DNA from 3 places in the Devosia sp. Leaf64 genome. Region 3 is predicted to be linked to each of the others. Evidence: predicted binding sites of a transcription regulator. Region 3 holds the regulator's gene; each other region holds the start of a gene.
The links. Region 3 encodes PhoB, which activates phosphate uptake and scavenging genes when phosphate is short. Its sites were predicted from a motif close to TGTCATNNANCTGTCAT; they were not measured.
Positions count from the first base shown of each region.

Region 1: the regulator PhoB is predicted to act here: its motif matches at 4,053-4,069, upstream of ASE94_RS20530 (DUF465 domain-containing protein).
Region 2: the regulator PhoB is predicted to act here: its motif matches at 3,016-3,032, upstream of ASE94_RS17690 (alpha-D-ribose 1-methylphosphonate 5-triphosphate diphosphatase).

Region 1 covers NZ_LMLO01000005.1:48,859-55,489, forward strand. Annotated here, with positions in the region: gene ASE94_RS02795 (outer membrane protein) at 1-429, opposite strand, end outside; gene rpsU (30S ribosomal protein S21) at 657-884, opposite strand; gene ASE94_RS02805 (alpha/beta fold hydrolase) at 1,142-1,834, shown strand; gene ASE94_RS02810 (5-(carboxyamino)imidazole ribonucleotide synthase) at 2,067-3,155, opposite strand; gene purE (5-(carboxyamino)imidazole ribonucleotide mutase) at 3,161-3,652, opposite strand; gene ASE94_RS02820 (DUF465 domain-containing protein) at 3,741-3,956, opposite strand; gene ASE94_RS20530 (DUF465 domain-containing protein) at 4,104-4,277, shown strand; gene ASE94_RS02825 (sigma-54 dependent transcriptional regulator) at 4,495-5,979, shown strand; gene ASE94_RS02830 (ABC-F family ATP-binding cassette domain-containing protein) at 6,216-6,631, shown strand, end outside.
Region 2 covers NZ_LMLO01000024.1:4,076-10,706, reverse strand. Annotated here, with positions in the region: gene phnG (phosphonate C-P lyase system protein PhnG) at 1-307, opposite strand, end outside; gene phnF (phosphonate metabolism transcriptional regulator PhnF) at 387-1,112, shown strand; gene phnN (phosphonate metabolism protein/1,5-bisphosphokinase (PRPP-forming) PhnN) at 1,271-1,828, opposite strand; gene ASE94_RS17690 (alpha-D-ribose 1-methylphosphonate 5-triphosphate diphosphatase) at 1,825-2,967, opposite strand; gene ASE94_RS17685 (glycoside hydrolase family 38 C-terminal domain-containing protein) at 3,148-6,234, shown strand; gene ASE94_RS17680 (CehA/McbA family metallohydrolase) at 6,429-6,631, shown strand, end outside.
Region 3 covers NZ_LMLO01000024.1:367,120-373,750, reverse strand. Annotated here, with positions in the region: gene pstA (phosphate ABC transporter permease PstA) at 1-436, shown strand, start outside; gene pstB (phosphate ABC transporter ATP-binding protein PstB) at 505-1,287, shown strand; gene phoU (phosphate signaling complex protein PhoU) at 1,311-2,027, shown strand; gene phoB (phosphate regulon transcriptional regulator PhoB) at 2,133-2,834, shown strand; gene ASE94_RS19490 (GGDEF domain-containing protein) at 2,838-3,977, opposite strand; gene ASE94_RS19485 (MYG1 family protein) at 4,168-5,091, shown strand; gene ASE94_RS19480 (hypothetical protein) at 5,108-5,356, opposite strand; gene ASE94_RS19475 (hypothetical protein) at 5,533-5,787, opposite strand; gene ASE94_RS19470 (cold-shock protein) at 5,835-6,041, opposite strand; gene ASE94_RS19465 (YaiI/YqxD family protein) at 6,246-6,631, opposite strand, start outside.

The DNA.
Region 1 (6,631 bases), on a different contig from region 3:
GGTCACGAAGGGCATGACCTGACCGAAGGTGCCACCGGCGCGAGCGCGGGCGGTACCGAACATGTCGAGCTTGCTTTCGAACGTGCTGCCGTTGCCGAGTGGCTCGCTATAGGCAAGGTTGGCCCACTGCAGATCGGCTTCAGCGCCGACGACGAAGCCGCCCATATCCATGTTGAAGCCGAGCTGACCGCCAGCGGTCCAGCCGGAGCTGTTATTGTTGGTATTATTGATCGCAGGGCTGGTGGTGGTATTGCCCCAGAGGTAGCCGCCGTTCACGCCGGCATAAAACCCGTTCCAATCCGCAACGGACGTGGAGGAAAACATGGTGGACGTAGCGGGGGCGCCGCCGCCGTTCCAGCCCAGGTCGGCTGCGCTCGCAGACGCGGTAAGCGTCAGAAGGGCTGACATCACAATGGCTGAGCGTTTCATTCGGGCCTCGTCGAAAATGAGCCTTAACATCAAGGCCCAAAATCGTCCGAAGGTCTTAACGACGGGGTAAGGAATAAGGTTAACGCCGAAGGTTTTATGCTTTTGTGAAGGGGTTTGTTAGGGCAGGGGATAAGTTGGCCCGCCCGCTGCCTAAGCGAAATCCTGGCGCCAAAACAAAAAGGCCACCCCGAAGGGCGGCGCTTTCAAATTCAGACTGTTCGCAAAACCTAATTGCGAGCCGGTGGCGCTGCAATCAAGCCTTCGCGCTGTGCGCGCTTGCGAGCCAGCTTGCGGGCGCGACGGACGGCCTCGGCCTTCTGGCGAGCCTTCTTTTCAGAGGGCTTCTCGTAATAGTTGCGCAGCTTCATTTCGCGGAAGACGCCTTCGCGCTGCAGCTTCTTCTTCAGGGCGCGCAGCGCCTGGTCAACGTTATTATCGCGAACGACTACTTGCAAAGGTCAACTGCCCCTTCAAAACTTGGCAATGTGCTAGGATGGAAGCGCCGGAGCCGCAGAGCCACGTCGCCGACCAGCAGCGCCGGTCACCGTGGCGGGGTCTATAGAGTAAGATTGCGGCTCTGTCCACTGTAAAAGCCGCCGAATACCGCCCAAAACTGGCTCAAGACTCCTACGCTCAACCAACGCGAGCGCCATCACTGTCTTGCTCGCAGCAAGCCGGCATTCTACGTCTTGCCTGACTTAAGGAGACCACCATGTTCCAGCCGCTCGTCCTCGTTCCCGGCCTTCGCTGCGATGCCTACCTGTGGCATGCCGTGATCGAGCGTCTCGACGAGCGCGTGGCGCCGGTGGTGGCCGACGTTTCGCGCGACGATAGCGTTACTGGAATGGCTGCGCGGATACTTGCCGCGGCGCCGCCGCGCTTTGCCCTCGCGGGGCTTTCGATGGGCGGCTATGTGGTTCTCGAGATCATCCGCCAGGCGTCCGAGCGCGTGACCCATCTGGCGCTGCTCGATACCAATGCGCGGCCCGATAGCGAAGAGCGCAAGACCGCCCGCCGTACCGAAATGGAACTTGTCCGCCAAGGCAAGTCAGCACTTGTGTCCCGCATGGGTCTGCCGAACCTATTGGCGCCGATCCATCTCGATAGTCCCATCGCCGAAGCCGTCCACGCCATGACGCTGCGCGTCGAGTCCGAAGTCTATCTGCGCCAGCAAGACGCGATCATGACCCGCATCGATTCCCGGCCGTACCTCGGGCAAATTGCTGTGCCGACTTTGGTCGGCGTCGGGGCCGAGGACAAGCTGATCCCGCCTGAACTGTCGGAGGAAATGGCAGCGATGATCCCAGAGGCCAAACTCGCCATCTTTGCCAATGCGGGCCATATCCCGACGCTCGAAGCGCCACAGGCGGTGGCGACCGCTATGCGGGAATGGTTGGCGCGGTAGTTTTAACCGTTCCTAAGGGGATAGTCTGCCTGCGAGGCGTCTAGTTCCCACCGGGCTTCCCTCGGGCTTGACCCGAGGGTCACTCCCCCATGCCTGAATGTTTGTGGCTTCCGAACTGGCCCTCGGGTCAAGCCCGAGGGAAGTGCAGTGGGTGGGAGGTCTTCGAGGACAGGGATGGGAGCGACACGTTTCGCCTTCGGTGAGGAAAGCTCCAGCGTTCGCTGGAGCAAAACTAGTTCGCCCGCACAATCTTATTGATGTGCCCCATCTTCCGCCCAGGCCGCGCTTCCGCCTTGCCATAAAGATGCGGTTGGGTATCGCCATCGATGCCGCCGGGGACAATATCGACCTCGTCGCCGATCAGGTTCTGCATGACCACATCGGCATAGCGCTGCGGATCGCCGAGCGGCCAGCCGGCAACGGCGCGGATGTGCTGTTCGAACTGGTCGGTGAGGCACACTGCTTCAGTCCAGTGGCCGGAATTATGGACGCGGGGTGCGATCTCGTTGACGACGAGGCTCGGGCGCTCGCCGCCGATGACGAAAAACTCGACGCCAAGCACCCCGACATAATCGAGCGCAACGACGATGACCTTGGCGAGCATGGCCGCATGTTTGGCAATGCCCGGCGCAATCTCGGCGGGAACCGTCGAGGTGAAGAGGATATGGTCGCGATGGACATTTTCGGCCGGATCGAAGGCCCGCACGGTGCCATCCGCGCCGCGCGCCACAACGACAGAGATTTCCTTTTCGAAATCCACAAAACCTTCGAGCACCAGCGGATGCGGCTTCAAATCGGCAAAGGCTGATGCCGCGTCTTCCGGCGCCCGCAGCACGCGCTGCCCCTTGCCGTCATAGCCAAGCCGCGTGGTCTTCAGAACTGCGGGAAGGCCAATCGCAGAGATCGCGTCATTGAGCTCATCGAGCGAATGAACCGCGCGATAGGGCGCGACCGGAATATTCTTCGAGGCCAGAAAGCTCTTCTCGGCCAAACGATCCTGCGAGATCGCCAGGGCGTTGGCGCCTGGCCGAAGCGGCTTCAAACTTGCGAGAATTTCGGCCGTCGCTGCCGGCACATTCTCAAATTCATAGGTGATGACATCGACCTCTGCCGCGAAGGCCCGCAGCGCAGATGCATCATCATATGCCGCGACGGTCTTCAGTGGAGTCACGTCAAAGGCGGGGCTTTGCGGATCGGGGCAATAGATGTGGCTCTTGAGCCCAAGCTTTGCTGCCGCGAGGGCCAGCATCCGGCCCAACTGGCCACCGCCCAAAATGCCGATGGTGGCGCCGGGGCGCAGCGCCGCAAAAGTGTCTGCCAAGAGTTTTACTCGAGATCGGAGGGGAAATGCGGCACGGCCTTCGCCTGCCGTTCGCGATGCGCGTCGAGCCGGTCGGCCAATTCGTCATCATTGAGGGCCAGAACCGCCGCAGCCAAAAGGGCGGCATTGATCGCGCCCGGCTCGCCAATGGCGAGCGTGCCGACGGGAATGCCGCCGGGCATCTGCACGATGGAATAAAGGCTATCGAGCCCGCTTAGTGCCTTGGAGCGCACCGGCACACCGAAGACGGGAAGCGGTGTCATCGCGGCGATCATGCCCGGCAGATGCGCGGCGCCTCCAGCCCCGGCGATGATGATCTTGATGCCTTCGGCGCGGGCATTGGTAGCAAAATCCACCAGGCGCTCGGGCGTCCGGTGCGCCGAGACGATCCGCGCCTCATATTCGATTTCAAGGGATTCGAGTGTTTCGGCGGCAAGACGCATGGTCGGCCAGTCCGATTGACTGCCCATGACGATGGCCACAGGTGGCTTGAGCATGGCGGTGTCTCCCCTGCCGCTCCGCAAAAACCGCATCTAGCTCAAAATCAAAGACCGCTCAAGCCGGGGCGGGGCGCTCAGCGACTTTTCAGGCGATGATATCGGGCAGTAAAATGTTTTCGAGCTGGGTGATGCGGTCTTTCAGCGCCAATTTGCGCTTCTTGAGCCGCTGCACGAGCATCTTGTCGGAAAATTGCGACTGCGTCAGCGTGTGGATCGCCGCGTCAAGATCCGCATGCTCCTGCCGCTTTGTCGCCAGTTCCAGCCCGAGTTGGGCCTCTTGTTCCTTGCTGAGCTGCAGCATGACCGGAAAACCCTGCTCCCACTCACCTTTGGTTAACGCATCACACCTTGTTTTGCATCTGATTTCGATGAGCTGCCCATCTGTGCTCGACAAACCATGAAAGATTTGTGACCATGATCCTCGTCCACGATGTCTAAGGAGTTGTCTATGACTACTGAAGGCCACATCGCAGCGCTGGAGCGGCGCCACCAGGAACTGGACCGGCAGATTCAGGCAGAGATGCAGAATCGCCAATATGACGACCTGATGGTTTCCACGCTGAAGCGAAAAAAGCTCGAAGTAAAAGACGAACTGTCGCGTTATTCCGAAGCGCAGCATTAATCGGTCGGACGACCATCTATCACTGAATTCTGAGGGTCACGGATTTTCCGCGGCCCTTTTTATTTGGGCATGGCAACGCCTTCGCGCCGTTTGGCGCGCGCAAAAGCGAAGCCGAAATATTTAGGATTAACACCCTCTTAACGCCGTTTCTTCATTGTCTTCCCAAAACGGCACACCCGATTCGTGCCTTTTGCCCGCAATCAGCTTTGGGATAGGCATGACGCGCGTTCTTGTGGTCGATGACGATCCGGTCCAACTCCGGCTTACTGCCGAAATTGCCAATCGAGCCGGCTTCAAGCCATTGACGGCGACGGGGGGCGAGCAAGCCCTCGCTATTCTGCGCGACGATCGCAAGATCGGCGCGATGATCCTCGATCTCGTCATGCCCGATCTCGACGGCATGGGGGTCATGTCGGTGATGCGGGCCGAGGGACTCACCACGCCGGTGATCATCCAGACGGCCAATGCCTCGCTCGAAACCGTCATCTCGGCCATGCGCCAGGGCGCAGCTGACTATTTCGTCAAACCCGTTTCGCCCGAGCGCCTCATCATCTCGCTGCGCAATGCGATGAAGCTCGATACGCTCGAAGCGGCTATCCGCTCCGACACGGCCAAGCGCAGTGGCACACTGACCCAATCGGACATGATCGCGACGGCACCAGCCATGGCCCGCGTGCTGACGCTTTCGGGCAAGGCGGCGAAAAGCCCGATCCCGGTGCTCATCGAGGGCGAAACCGGCGTCGGCAAGGAAATGGTCGCGCGCATCATTCAGGGCATGTCCGATCGCGCGGGAAAACCGTTCGTGACCGTCAATTGCGGCGCCATCCCACCCAATCTCGTTGAATCCGTGCTCTTCGGGCACAAGAAGGGGGCCTTTACCGGCGCCATTGCCGACCAGGCGGGGAAATTTGCCGAGGCCCATGGCGGTACGCTGTTCCTCGATGAAGTGGGCGAACTGCCGCTCGAAACGCAGGTCAAACTGCTCCGCGCCTTGCAGGAAGGCGAGATCGAGCCGGTCGGCGCGGCGCGGCCAGAGCGGGTCAATGTACGGGTGATTTCGGCCACCAACCGGCGCCTGCTCAACCTCGCCAAATCGGGCGAATTCCGCGAGGACCTGTTTTATCGGCTCAATGTTTTCCCGATCTACGTGCCGCCGCTGCGCGAGCGAATGGAAGATCTGCAGAACCTTACGGCTCATTTCGTCGCCCGCCTTTCGGCGGAAGCGGGCAAGCGCGTCGTTGGCGTGACGCCCAAGGCGCTCGATCTGCTCGCCTCCTACGATTGGCCGGGCAATGTCCGCCAGCTTGAAAACGCCATCTATCGCGCCATCGTCCTTGCTGACTCGGCCTTTCTTGAGCCCAAGGATTTTCCGCAGATTCTCGCGCAAGCTGCCGGCCGCGATGAGGCGTATCGCGCGACCGAGCGCGCCCCGGTCTTGGCGGCGCCCATTCATATCGATACCGCTCCGGCTCGGCCGCGGCCTGAGCCCGAAATCGAGCCGATGCAGGATCGCTTCCTCAGTTCGGCAGGGGATCTGCGCGCACTTGGCGATATCGAGCGCGAGGCTATTGCCTTTGCCATCGACTATCACGGCGGCCGCATGTCGCGTGTCGCAAGGGCGCTGGGGATCGGCCGCTCGACGCTCTACCGCAAGCTCCATGAATATGGCATGGCCGAGGGGCTGATCAGCGATGCGGCTTAGGCGGGAAAGCGCTGCAAGGCCGCGTTGCAAAACGCTGCCTTGCGCATAACGCCCCCGTTCTTTAGAGACCGCCCTAAATCGTAACGCATAGTCGTCCTCATGGTGAGGTGCGGAGCGCAGCGTAGCCTCGAACCACGAGGACGTGGCACGCGCTCCTTGAACCACGCCCTCGTCCTTCGAGGCTTGCCTCCGGCAAGCACCTCAGGATGAGGACTACTGAATTTCAAGGGCTCCCCATGATCCGCCTCGAAAGCATCGGCAAGCAGAACGGCAAGCAGATCGTCTTTATCGAGGCATCGGCAACGCTGCTCAAGGGCGAGAAGATCGGTCTTGTAGGGCCCAATGGCGCGGGCAAGACGACGCTTTTCCGCATGATCACCGGCGAAGAGCAGCCCGATGAGGGCCAGGTTTCGGTCGAGCGCGGCACGACCATCGGCTATTTCAGCCAGGATGTTGGCGAAATGAGCGGGGTCAGCGCGGTTGCTGCCGTCATGGATGGCGCCGGCCCGGTCAGTGAAATTGTCAGGGAAATGCGCGCGCTCGAAGCCGATATGGGTGATCCCGATAAGGCCGACGAGATGGACGCCATCATCGAGCGCTATGGGGAAATCCAGCACCAGTTCGAAGAGCTCGACGGCTATTCGCTCGATGG
Region 2 (6,631 bases), 360 kb from region 3:
CATCGATCACCGCAATCGCCTCGGCCTTATCGAGATCACGCCCCAAACAATACCCGTGCCCAATTTCCCCGGTTACAATCCGCACACTGGCCCGGCTCACCGTCGCCTCGCCGAGATTGAACGGCGCCCCGCCGCCCCCCGCCCGGCCGCGCACCATAACGAGCCCGGTCTCGGGGCCACGAATGCGCTGATGCGCCGGCTGGTCACCGAAAGCGGCCCAGCGCTCGGCCAGCGCCTTGGCCGGCGCCGCCGCCAGCACATCCAGCGCCCGCTTTCTCGCGCTCTGTTCGGCAGAAATCTCTGACATCATGCTTGCCTCGATTTGTCTAATAAACTAGACAACTAATCTCACTCGTTCCGCTCTACGCTTCTCGTGTGAAAGTGCAATGACAAAATCGCATTCAACTGCCGGCGGCGTCGCCCTCTGGCGTCAGATCGCCGATGCCATCCGCCTCGATATCGTCGGCGGCAAACTCGCCAATGGCGATCGCCTCCCCACCGAAGCCCTTCTTTCCGAACGCTTTTCCGCCAACCGCCACACGGTTCGCCGCGCCCTCGCGGTGCTGGCCGAAGAAGGCGTCGTCATCGCCGAACAAGGCCGCGGCACTTTCGTAAGAAGTATTCGCCGCCTCAGCTACCCCATCGGCAAGCGCACCAGATTCCGCGAAGGCCTCAAGGGCCAGGCGAACACCGTCGTCACCAACACCCTGGGCGACCGCATCGATAACGCCAGCGCCCAGGTCGCCGAAGCCCTCGGCCTCAAACCCGGCGCCAAGGTCGTGCGGCTCGAAGCGGTTTCGCTCGCCGATGGCGTGCCGCTCTCGCGCTCCACCACCTGGCTCGCCTATCGCCAATTTCCAGATTTCGCCGCCCGCCTCACCGAGCTCAATTCGATCACACGCGCCTTCGAAAGCTACGGTTTCCCCGACTACGTCCGCGCCACCACCCGCATCTCCGCCCGCCACGCCGACGTCGAAGAAACCCGGCTTCTGGGCCTCGCCCCCGGCGCGATCGTCTTGGTTTCCGAAGCAGTCAACGCCGACCCCGACAGCAATCCGCTCTCCTACGCGCTGAGCCGCTTTCCGGCGGAGCGCATGGAATTGGTGGTTTGAAACTAGGGCTATAGAACACCCCCTCCCACCCTCCCCCATCAAGGGGGAGGTGCATATCTGTGGCTTTGAACAGATAGTGCCAAAAACTGGATACGACACCTCCCCCTAGATGGGGGAGGAAGGGAGGGGGTGGAGCCAAAAGCGCCGGCCCAAAAAGGCTAAGCCCTAACCCCGACCCGCAACAGATCCCTCAGCAGCCCCACAAACTGCTCCCCAGCCACATCCAGCGCGCCCGAATTATCAATCCGCACCGTGCTCGCTGGCAGTCTCACCCCGACGCTCCGGTCCATCCGCCGCCGGATTTCCCCGGCATCTTCCCGCCCGCGCCCGGCCAGCCGCTTCGCGACAACTTCCGGCTCCGCCCAGACCTCGACCACCAGCGCCGTCGGATAGCGCCGCAACAGGTCCGGGATCACCGCCCGCGAGAGGTTGGCGACAACCACCCGCCCCTCGCCAAGATCCCGATCGAGCGACACCGGCAGCCCATAATGCAGCCCATGCGCCTCCCAGCTCAGCGCAAATTCGCCCTGGCTCTCCGCGGCCAAAAACTCTGCCTCCGAGAGGCTGTCATGATCCTCGCTGCCGCCATCGGCCGGCCGCGTCACCACGCGCCTTACGGTGCAGATCTCATCGCCCAGCCGCTCGCGCGCAAAGTTCATGACGCTGTCCTTGCCAGCGCCACTCGAGCCCACGACGGCGACGATAGTTCCGCTCATATAACCCGACGCCCCTGCCGCCACACGGTCATGACGATCGGAATGCCCTCTTCGACCCGCACATGGACGAGGTCCGCGCGCTTGCCCACGGCAATCTCACCGCGATCATCGAGCCCCGCCGCCTCGGCCGGGCGCTTGGTCACAAAACCGATCGCGTCCGGCAAACTTATCCCCGGCACCTCTTCGGCAAGGCAAAATGCCGATTGCAGCATCGAGAATGGAATGTAGTCGGACGACAAAATATCGAGGAGCCCCGCCGCCGCCAGATCGCGTGCCGAAACATTGCCCGAATGCGATCCGCCGCGCACCACATTAGGCCCGCCCATCAGGATGGCCATGCCCGCATCGCGCGAAGCCTGCGCGGCTTCAAACGTCGTCGGAAACTCGGCAATGCGGATGCCCAGCGCCACGGCCTCGTCCACATGCGCCTTGGTCGCATCGTCGTGGCTTGCCAGCGCAATGCCCCGCTCCGCGCTCAGCGCTGCCAATGCCTTGCGGTGCTTGTCCGAGTAAGTCCCAGATTCATATGATCGTCTGGCGATGAACTCGGCGAGTTCATCGTCTGTCATCTTGAGCTTGCCCTGATAATAGACCTTGTAGGCATCCGGGCTCGCAAACTGCCGTTGGCCCGGCGCGTGGTCCATCAGCGAGGCCAGCCGCACCAGCGGGTGGTCCATGATTTGCTCGAAACTTTCGAGGCAATCCGGCGCCGAAACCTCGCAGCGGAGGTGGATCAGGTGATCCGCCCGCAGCCGCCCGGCATTGACGCCCGCCGTCACTGCATCGGCCAAGATCCGCAGCTCCACCGCGCCCATATCGGCATGCTCGTCGATCCCGACGCGAATGGCGTCGAACACCGTGGTAATGCCGGAAGCCGCGATCTGGGCGTCATGCGCCTGCACCGCCGCCACCGGGTGCCACCGCACTTTCGGCCGCGGCGCATAGTGCGTCTCCAGGTGGTCGGTGTGCAGTTCCACCAGCCCCGGAATGAGATAATCGCCGTTCAGATCCGTGCCGCGCCGGCTCGCCGAACCGATATCGGTGATGACCCCGCCCGCGATTTCGACCGCGCCTTCGTGGATGCCATCGGCAAGAACGATACGAGCATTACTCAATACTGTGGCGTCTAGGGCGTGCATGGCGGGCCAATCGAAAAGGGAAAAGTGGCGCTGCGATAGAGCAAAACTGTGACACCGAAACGACAAGCGGAAAACCGCTGAAATCTCGGCATTGCAACGTTTTTATCGCGCGCTCGCCATAGTTTTTCGCTATCGCTACCCGTCAATTGAATCACAGCGTCCCATTGAAAAAGTCTGCCCATGCCCCGTATTGCCAAGCTCGACCGCCTGCTCGCCGTGCTCCGCGAGCGCATCTTCCAGCGCTCCGGCATCTTCGTGCCGCTCAAGCACCGGCAGGCCGAAAATGGCGAACGCAACCTAGCCGCGCTCGAAGACCGCAGCGAATGGACCGACGTCGACCAGAACCTCGTCTGGGGCGAGCCCGATGGCTATTATTGGTTCGGCGGCTCCGTCACCTTGCCTCAGGAAATGGCCGGCAAACCCGTCTTCGGCCGCGTGGAGGCCCAGTTCGGCTCCGTCATGGGCCGCAGCGATCCGCAGCTTCTCGTTCGCCTAAACGGCAAGATCGCCAGCGGCGGCGATGGCAATCACCGTGAATTCCGCATCACCTCCAAGGCGACCGGCGGCGAAACGATCGACATCCTCATCGAGGCCGGCACCATCGAAAACCGCCGCCAGCTCGGCTTTGCCGTCGAACTGGTCACACTCGATCGCCTCGCCGAAATCGTCTACTACGACCTAAAGGTCCCGCTCGACATCGCCCGGCTCCTCAAGCCCGACGATGCCCGCCGCGCCCGCCTCCTCCGCCATATCGATGAAGCCGTGGACCTCATCGACCTGCGCCCCGGCAATCCCGAACGTTTCACCGCGAGCCTGGAAGCCGCACGCACCCGCGCCGACGCCCTCTACGCCGAGGCCGACGCCGATGCCATGCCCGAGATCGTCGCCACCGGCCACACCCATATCGACGTCGCCTGGCTCTGGCGCGTGCGCGAAACCCGCCAGAAAATGGCGCGTTCCATGGCCAATGCCCTCTCGCTGATGGACGAATATGACGACTACCGCTTCATGTATAATCAGGGCGTGCTGCTCGATTATCTCGAAGAGGACTATCCCGAGCTGTTCACCCGCATCGAAAGTCAGGTCGAAGCCGGCCGCTTCGAGATCGAAGGCGCGCTTTGGCTCGAACCCGACGTCGTCATCGCCTCGGGCGAAAGCCTCGTCCGCCACATCACCAAGGGCGTAAAGTACCACCAGGACAAGTTCGGCGTGACGCCAAAAATCGTCTGGCTGCCAGACACTTTTGGCTACACCGCTGCCCTCCCCCAGCTCATGGCCCTGGCCGGCCTTGAAGTCTTCATCACCCACAAGATGAGCTGGAACGACACCAACCGCATGCCGCATGAAATCTTCTTCTGGCAGGGTTTGGATGGCACCAAGGTCCCGGCCTATTTCCTCACGACCCAGCGTTACGAATATGATGGGATCAACACCACCTATTGCCCCGATCTCGTCCCCAGCCACGTCATGGGCACCTGGAAGCGTTTCAGCCAGCAGGGTCTCCACGACGAGCTCTTCCTCGTCTATGGCCACGGCGATGGCGGCGGCGGGCCCACCCGCGGCATGCTCGAAAATGTCCGCCGCATGGAGCGCGGCATTCCCGGCTGCCCCAAGATCAAACACGAGCCCATGGCACCCTATTTCAAGCGCCTCGTCGAGCGCATGAACCGCGAGCCCGAGGCGTTCCCAAGCTGGGTCGGCGAGCTTTATCTCGAATATCACCGCGGCACCCTCACCTCGGTCGCCAAGAACAAGCGCAACAATCGCCTCGCCGAACAGACGCTCCACGATCTCGAGGTTCTCGCCGTCCTCGCGAGCCGGCATGGCATCGCCTACCCCAAGGACACGCTGGAGCGGCTCTGGAAGACGGTCCTCCTCAACCAGTTCCACGACATCCTTCCCGGAACCTCGATCGGCTTCGTCTACGAAGACAGCGACCGCGACTACGCCGCCTTCTTCGCCGAAGCCGCAGCCCTTCGCGACCAACTCGCCGCGCCCCTCGCGACAGCCGGCACCTACACGGTCCTCAATTCCACGAGCCTTACGCGCACTGATCTGCTGACGCTGCCCGCCGGCACATCGGCCATCGCCGTCTCCGGTGAGACCATTACGGCCCAGACCATCACCCGCGCCGACGGCTCAACCGAAACCGTAGCTCCCTCCGCCGGTTTCGCGCCCCTCTCCGCCACTGCCCTGACCTTTACTGAGGCGACGGCTTCCGCCCCCGAAACCACGCTCTCCGTCTCCCCCACCCATCTCGAAAACCCCACCCTCCGCGCCACGTTCAACACCCGTGGCCAGCTCACCTCCCTCTTCGACAAAATCCGCAATCGCGAAGCCCTCCAGCCCGGCAAGCTCGGAAACAGCTTCGTTGCCCATCGCGATATCCCGATCGATTTCGACGCCTGGGACATCGATGACTATGTCGAAGACCAGTCCTGGCCCGTCGACACCCTGGTCTCGGCCAATGTCGTCGAAACCGGCCCCTGGCGCGCCGCCATCCGCTTCGAGTGGACCTATGAGAACTCCCGCATCGTCCAGGTGATCTCGCTTGCCGCCGACGCGGCCCAGCTCGAATTCGACACCATGATCGATTGGCACGAGCACCAGACGCTCCTCAAGACCGGCTTCCCGCTCGCCATCCGCACCGATGTCAGCCGCGCCGAAACCCAGTTCGGCCACCTCACCCGCCCCACCCACGCCAATACGTCGTGGGATAAAGCACGCTTCGAAACCTCGATGCACCGCTGGGTCGATCTCAGCGAGGCCGGCTTCGGCGTCGCCGCGCTCAACGATTGCAAATATGGCTATGACGCCAAGGGCTCGACCCTGCGCCTGACCCTGGTCAAATCCCCGGTCTTCCCCTGGCCCGAAGCCGACCAAGGCGAGCATCGCCTCCGCTACGCCCTCCTCGTCCACGCCGGCGATCTGCAAACCGTCCACAACGCCGCCACCGCTTTCAACCAGCCCCTGCGCCTCCTCGCCGGTTCAGCCACTGCCGCACCGACCCTCACTTCCCTCGCCACACTCTCAAGCGACCAGATCGCCATCGAAACCGTCAAGCAAAGCGAAGACGGCCAGCGCACGGTCCTCCGCCTCTGGGAAACCCAGAATAAGGCCGGCACCGTCACCCTGACGCTGCCGAACGCCACAAGGATCAGCGAAACCGATCTCTACGAAGCGGACACGTCCACGCTGGCCGAGAGCGCCAAAACCATCGACCTGACCTTCAAACCCTTCGAAATCAAAACCATCGCTTTGGGCTGAGCCCGCCCTGACCCACCCTCGATTGTCACCCCGGCGAAGGCCGGGGCCCATCCCGAGATCTCAAGTTGGATCCCCGCGTGCGCAGGGATGACACGCGGTGGGTAGATGAGAACAAGATCAACGTGAGCCCCGCTCCGTCCCTGCCCCTCCCAGGGGGAGGCTAGGTGGGGGTCCCCCAAACACCGAGCCCCGCCATGATCCCACCTCTCCCCAGCACCCTCCCCCCGCTCCTCGGCGTCGAGAACGGCGTCTGGCTCAAGGGCGATTGGCACATGCACTGCCGCCACTCGACCGACAGCTCCAATAACCCCCAATCCCGCATCATCAGTTTCGCGGAACAGTTCGGCTTCGATTATCTCGCCATCACCGACCATGACGTCCACGTCCAGGGCGCCGT
Region 3 (6,631 bases):
CGGCCTGGTGCTGACGCTGATGACCCTTCCCACCATCATCATCGCCACCCGTGGAGCGCTGATGGGCGTCTCCCCGGCCCTGCGCCAGGCAGCGCTCGGCATGGGTGCCTCGAAAACCCAGATGGTGTTCCACCACGTCCTGCCGGTGACCTTTCCGTCGATCCTCACGGCAACCATTCTCGGCGTCGCCCATGCCCTTGGCGAAACCGCACCACTGCTGCTCATCGGCATGAAGGCCTTCGTGGCGTCGGTCCCCGCGACCCCGCTCGATCAGGCCGCCGCCCTTCCCGTCCAGATCTATCTCTGGCAGGGCAATGAAAACCGCAATTTCTTCGAGCCCCGCACCGCAGCCGCCATCATGGTGCTGCTTGGGGTAATGATCCTGCTCAACGGCGTGGCGATCTATCTCCGCTCCCGCCTTGAAAAGCGCGCTTAAGGAGTGTGATCCAAATGGATATGCTTGCCGGCAAGGTAAAGAAGACCTCCCAGAACCTGGACTCCGCTATGAACCCGACTGACGTGCTTGACCGCCCTATCCGCCTGACCGCCCGCGACGTCACCGTCCACTATGGCGCCAAGCAAGCCCTGCACGGCATTTCGATCGACATTCCTGACCGCGCCGTCACCGCCTTCATCGGGCCATCGGGCTGCGGCAAGTCGACCTTCCTGCGCTGCATCAATCGCATGAACGACACCATCGAAGGCGCCAAGGTCGGCGGCACTATCAAGCTCGATGGCGAGGACATCTATGCCCAGGATCTGGACGTGGTCGAACTGCGCGCCCGCATCGGCATGGTCTTCCAGAAGCCCAATCCCTTCCCCAAGTCGATCTACGACAACGTCGCCTATGGCCCGCGCATCCATGGCCTCGCCCGTAACAAGACCGATCTCGACGAAATCGTCGTGTCATCGCTCCGCAAGGCCGGCCTCTTCGAAGAAGTGAAGGATCGTCTGGCCGAGCCCGGCACCGGCCTCTCCGGCGGCCAGCAACAGCGTCTTTGCATCGCGCGCGCCATCGCCGTTGGCCCCGAAGTGATCCTGATGGACGAGCCCTGCTCGGCCCTCGACCCGATCGCCACCGCCGTCATCGAAGAGCTGATCGACGAACTGCGCGAAAACTACACCATCGTCATCGTGACCCACTCGATGCAGCAGGCCGCCCGCGTCAGCCAGCGCACCGCCTTCTTCCATCTGGGCAATCTGATCGAACAGGGTCAGACCGAAGACATCTTCACCAATCCGGTGAACAAGCAGACCCAGGACTACATCATGGGCCGCATCGGCTGATCGCGGAACGAGGAGCCAACATCATGCCCACCAATAACAACACGTCCGACCACATCGTCTCGTCCTTCACCGACGAGCTCAACACCCTGGCCCAGACCATTGCCGAAATGGGTGGCCAGGTCGAAGTCGCCATCGAGAACGGCACCAAGGCCCTTCTCAAGCTCGATCGCGAGCTGGCCGACCTCACCATCATCGCCGACCAGCGCATCGACGACATGCAGCGCAAGATCGACGAAATGGCCGTCTCCCTGATCGCCCGCCGCCAGCCGATGGCGAGCGACCTGCGCTCGGTCATCACCGCCGTTCACGTCGCCAACGATCTCGAACGCGTCGGCGATATGGCCAAGCAATTGGCTCGCCGTTCGCTCAAGCTCGAAGGCATCAACCTGCAGCCGACTTTCTACAATGGCGTCAAGAACATGACCGCCCTTGTCCTCCGTCAGCTCAAGGATTCACTCGACGCCTATGCCAATCGCGACGCGGCAGCCGCCGTCGAAGTCTGCAACCGCGACGACGAAGTCGACGCCATGCACACCTCGCTCTTCCGCGAACTCTTGACCTACATGCTGGAAGATCCGCGCAACATCACCACCTGCACGCATCTCCTCTTCTGCGCCAAAAACCTCGAGCGCATCGGCGACCACGCGACCAACATCGCCGAACGCGCCTACTACCTGCAAACCGGCAAGCAACTCACCGCAGACGTGCAGGAACTGCACCGCACGCAGATCAAAGCGTAAACCCTTCCTTCCCCTCCCCCTCTTTCAGGGGGAGGCCGGGTGGGGGTAAACCACAAGAACCATGACTTTCGGCCAGACGTTGAGGCCGATCGATGGAGCACGCCTATGCCCGCGACCATTCTCGTTGTTGAAGACGAGGGCGATATCGCCATCCTCTTGCGCTATAATCTCGAAGCCGAAGGCTTTCGCGTCGTCACGGCCGAAACCGGCGACGAAGCCCAGCTCGCCATTCAGGACAAGCTGCCGGACCTGATCCTGCTCGATTGGATGCTGCCCGAAATCTCAGGCATCGAACTCTGCCGCCGTCTTCGCGCCCGCGAAGAAACCCAGCGCATTCCCATCATCATGCTCACTGCCCGCGGCGAAGAGGAAGAGCGCGTCCGGGGTCTCTCGACCGGCGCCGACGACTATGTGGTAAAACCCTTCTCGGTTCCCGAACTGGTCGCCCGCATCCACGCCCTCCTCCGCCGCGCCAATCCGAACCTCGTAACGGCAGCGCTCAAGGTCGGCGATCTCGAACTCGACCGCACCACCCATCGCGTCCGCCGCTCTACCCGCGACGTGCACTTGGGCCCGACCGAATACCGCCTCCTCGAATATCTCATGCGCCATCCCGGTCGCGTCTATTCGCGCGAGCAGCTTCTCGATGGCGTCTGGGGCAATGACGTCTATGTCGACGAGCGCACCGTCGACGTCCATATCGGCCGCCTCCGCCGCGCCATCAATCGGGGCCGCGAGAGCGATCCGATCCGCACTGTGCGCGGCGCCGGCTACGCGTTCGACGAGCGCTTCGGCCAGCCAGCCTGACCCTCAGGCGGCAGCGCTTGCTGCCGTCTCTTCTTCCACATGCAAAGCCACGCGGTTCCGCCCGCTCGACTTAGCCGCATAGAGCGCCGCATCCGCGCGTGAAAACGCTCGCCGGGGCTCTTCGCCGGGCTCATATCCCGCAATGCCGAAGCTCGCCGTGACCCGGGCATCCTCTGCCAGGGCGCTGTGCCGCATGCCGGCATATTTCATTCGCAGGCGCTCAGCCTCGATCGCCGCCACTTCGGGAGCGAGGTCCGGCAGGATCAGCGCAAACTCTTCGCCCCCAAGCCGCCCCGCCGCAAAGCCGCTGGCTTTCAGGAGATCGGCAAAGGCACGCAAAGCCTTGTCCCCTGCGAGATGGCCGAACCGGTCGTTGATGGATTTGAAATGATCGATATCGCAAAAAATCACGCTGCCGCCCGTTTTGCCCGCTGGACTTGCGAGCCTATGAAACGCTTGGTGGTTCAAAAGTCCCGTTAGGCTGTCCATTTCCGAAAGGCGCCGATAGTCGTAGATCACGCCATTGATGATCCGCGCCAATGCGAGGAATAATGCGGCAACCGACAAGATTGCCGACACTGTCAGCGTGGTTCTCTCATGGTCGCTGGCGCTGATCGTCACATATTTCGTTCCAACGCTGAACATGATCGGATAGGCAAAAAACCGGTAGACGAACATTGCCGCAGTTCCACCGACAACCACGCAAAGCGCATATTCCGCGGCCCCACGCCCCTTGTATTTCCACAGCCTGAACAGGCAGTCGCCAAGCGCGAGGGCGCAGGAGGCCTGAAAAATCGACGTCCGATAGACGAATGGAACGTCAGCCAGGCGCAACGCGACACCAAGGCAGGTCAGAACGGCGACCACGGCATAGAGGCGCCAGTGTTGGTCTTTCTGGCCGAGCGCTTCGCGGATGCATTGTCCAAAAGCCAGATATGCGGCTGGCGTCAGCATGGAAATGGCGATGGACGAAGCCATATCGTTCGCAGCCACGGCAAAAAACACGGTCTGGATCGTTGCGGCAACCGCGGTCGCGGCCAGCCAGGCCAGCGATTTGAGATGGCGCATACTGATGAACACGCACACACAGAGCGTCGCAATAATAGCAAAGCCTGCTGTCGTCACCCAACTGAGGCTGACCATTTATTTCCCCGGGATCAAGTCTGAAGCGGGTGTCTAACGCCGCTCACGCACGATGGGCCTATAAGCCCGTGAACGTTATTCGAGACCAGTTAATGCAAGGCTTATGGGCTTGATACCATTGCGTCAAACACCCGAAGCAGGCTAGCTGAGGCTAACGCTTCCTTACCGTTCGAAAGCAAGGCAATCCGGCATGTCTGTCCAGTTCCTCGTCACCCATTCTGGCGGATTTCATGCCGATGAACTGCTCTCGAGCGTCATCCTCACGCGCCTCTTTCCTGAGGCCAGCATCGTGCGCACCCGCGCTCCGGATTGGATCGCCCCAGCCCCCGATCGCATCATCTACGATGTCGGCGGTGCCTATGATCCAGCGGCCAATATTTTCGATCATCACCAGCGCGGCGCGCCCCTCCGCGACGATGGTCAGCCCTACAGCTCCTTCGGTCTCGTCTGGAAGCACTTTGGGCGCGACTACATCGCCGCCCTCGGCACCCCAGCAAACCATTTGGACAGCATCCACGAGAGCTTTGACGGCAGTTTCGTTCTGCCGATCGATCTCGTCGATAATGGCGCGCAGAGCCCGTCGGGCCCCCTCGCCGGCCTGTCGCTCTCTTCGCTGCTCGAAACCCTGAAGCCCGATTTCGACGACACCGATACCGATGCCGACGAAAAGGCCTTCATGCAGGCGCTTGCCGTGGCGCGCAGCTTCGTCGAAGCTGGCGTCAAGCGGGCAGCGGCAAAGCTGCGCGCTGAAAGCGTGGTTCTTGCCGCCATCGAGGCAACCGGGCCAGGCCGCGTTCTGGAATTGCCCATGGGCATGCCGTTCCGCCCGGCCATCGAAAAAGCCGGCGCCGACCATCTGCTCTTCGTCGTCCATCCGCGCGATAAGGATTGGTGCCTAACAGGCATTCGTCGCGGCGAAGGCTTCGAGCTTCGTGCAGATCTGCCTGCCGCCTGGGCTGGCCTCGTCAATGAGGATCTGGAAAAGGTATCCGGTGTTCCCGGCGCCACGTTTTGCCACAACGGCCGTTTTATCGCCGCTGCGCGAACCCGCGCTGCCGCCCTGACAATGGCCGAGCTCGCGGTGGCCGAGGCTCTGAAGAGCCACGCGGCCTAAAAGTCGACGGGCCGCGCTATCGCGCGCGGCGCGCTTGCCCGATGGTTTCCATCTGGCTGTGAAGGGTCCGGATCTGGTCCGGTCCGAGCGTTTCGCCCTCGACCTTGAGCATTGCACCGCGCAGGCTGACCGGCGCCGCCTGCTCCATGGCAAAGCGTACGGCCTTGGCCGCCGACGAAAACCGGCGCCCGCCCTGGGCAAATGCATTTTCAACATTCGTGCCGAGGAACAACTGTCCCGGCATATTCAATATCTGCGTATTCATTCTAAACTTTCTTTCGGCAAAACGCCGACGCTCGGCGCACAACGGCGCCGAATGATTTGTATTGGACAACAATAGCTGTCGATTATTTCAGCGCGACGACAGCGCGTGGCGAAGCCTCCGCAGCGAGAACGCCGCAGGATCGAAACCCACATATGCGCTGATCAAGGCGGAACGAACTAGCGTTTGTTCACGGCAATGCTGAAGACGCTTTGAGCCAGCGTGCTGGTCGCCTTGGTGGCGTTGCTCGGCGACAGGTCGACTTCATCGACCACCCGCTCAACGCTTTCACCGCGCGATTTCACCCGATATTGCACTGGGCCACTATCATGCGGCAGGCAGGCAATGACTTCGCAGGGCCCATTGGGCCGATTGCTGTGGCGGGGAGCGGATCGCAGATCGACCATCTCGCCGACCTTAAACAGATGAGACATCAGACGCTCCTGAACGCCGGGGCAGTGCTGCCCCGGCAAGATCTGCTTTAGGCAAGCTGTACATTGATCGCGGACTCACGACCGTCGCGGCCGCGTTCCAGATCATAGCTTAACTTCTGGCCGTCGGCGACGCTGGTCACGCCAGCGCGTTCGAGAGCCGAGATATGAAGGAAGGCATCCTTGCCGCCGTCATCGGGCGAAATGAAGCCAAAACCCTTGGTGGAATTGAAGAATTTTACAGTACCATTGATCATGGGATGTCTCTGAATTGGCTCGAAGCTGTGCAAGCGAGCATTTCTCCCGCGCGATATGCATCGGGAGATACCAACGTTTGCAGTTCGAAAGGAAAGCCAATCAACCGGCTATACCGGGAAGGTCAGGTCGCCACGCGGGCAGAAAACGTATGATCAGATATATCGCGTTCAATGCGTCAAAGTCAAGGCAGCGTTCACTTATATCTAACGGCGCTTGGCGCGCTGCACGGCAGCATCGAACTGTTGGAGGAAATTGGAGCGATCCTTTGCCGTGAAACTGGCATTGATCCCGCGGCTTTCGCCGGTCTCCCTAAGATGTTGATTAAGCTCGCGCATCGCCATTGCCATGCCGATCGAGTCGGACGTAAACAGTTTCCCCGTCGGTCCGATCGCCACCCCATCCTTGGCCAGCACGCGGCTTGCCAGCGGAATGTCGGAGGTCACGACGAGGTCCCCCGCTTCCACCGCCTCGACGATCCAGTCATCAGCCGCGTCGGCCCCTTGCGGCACCATCACATTGCGCACCATCGGGTCGCGCGATGGCCGCAGCCCGAAATTGGCGACATAGGTGATCATGAGCCCATGCCGCT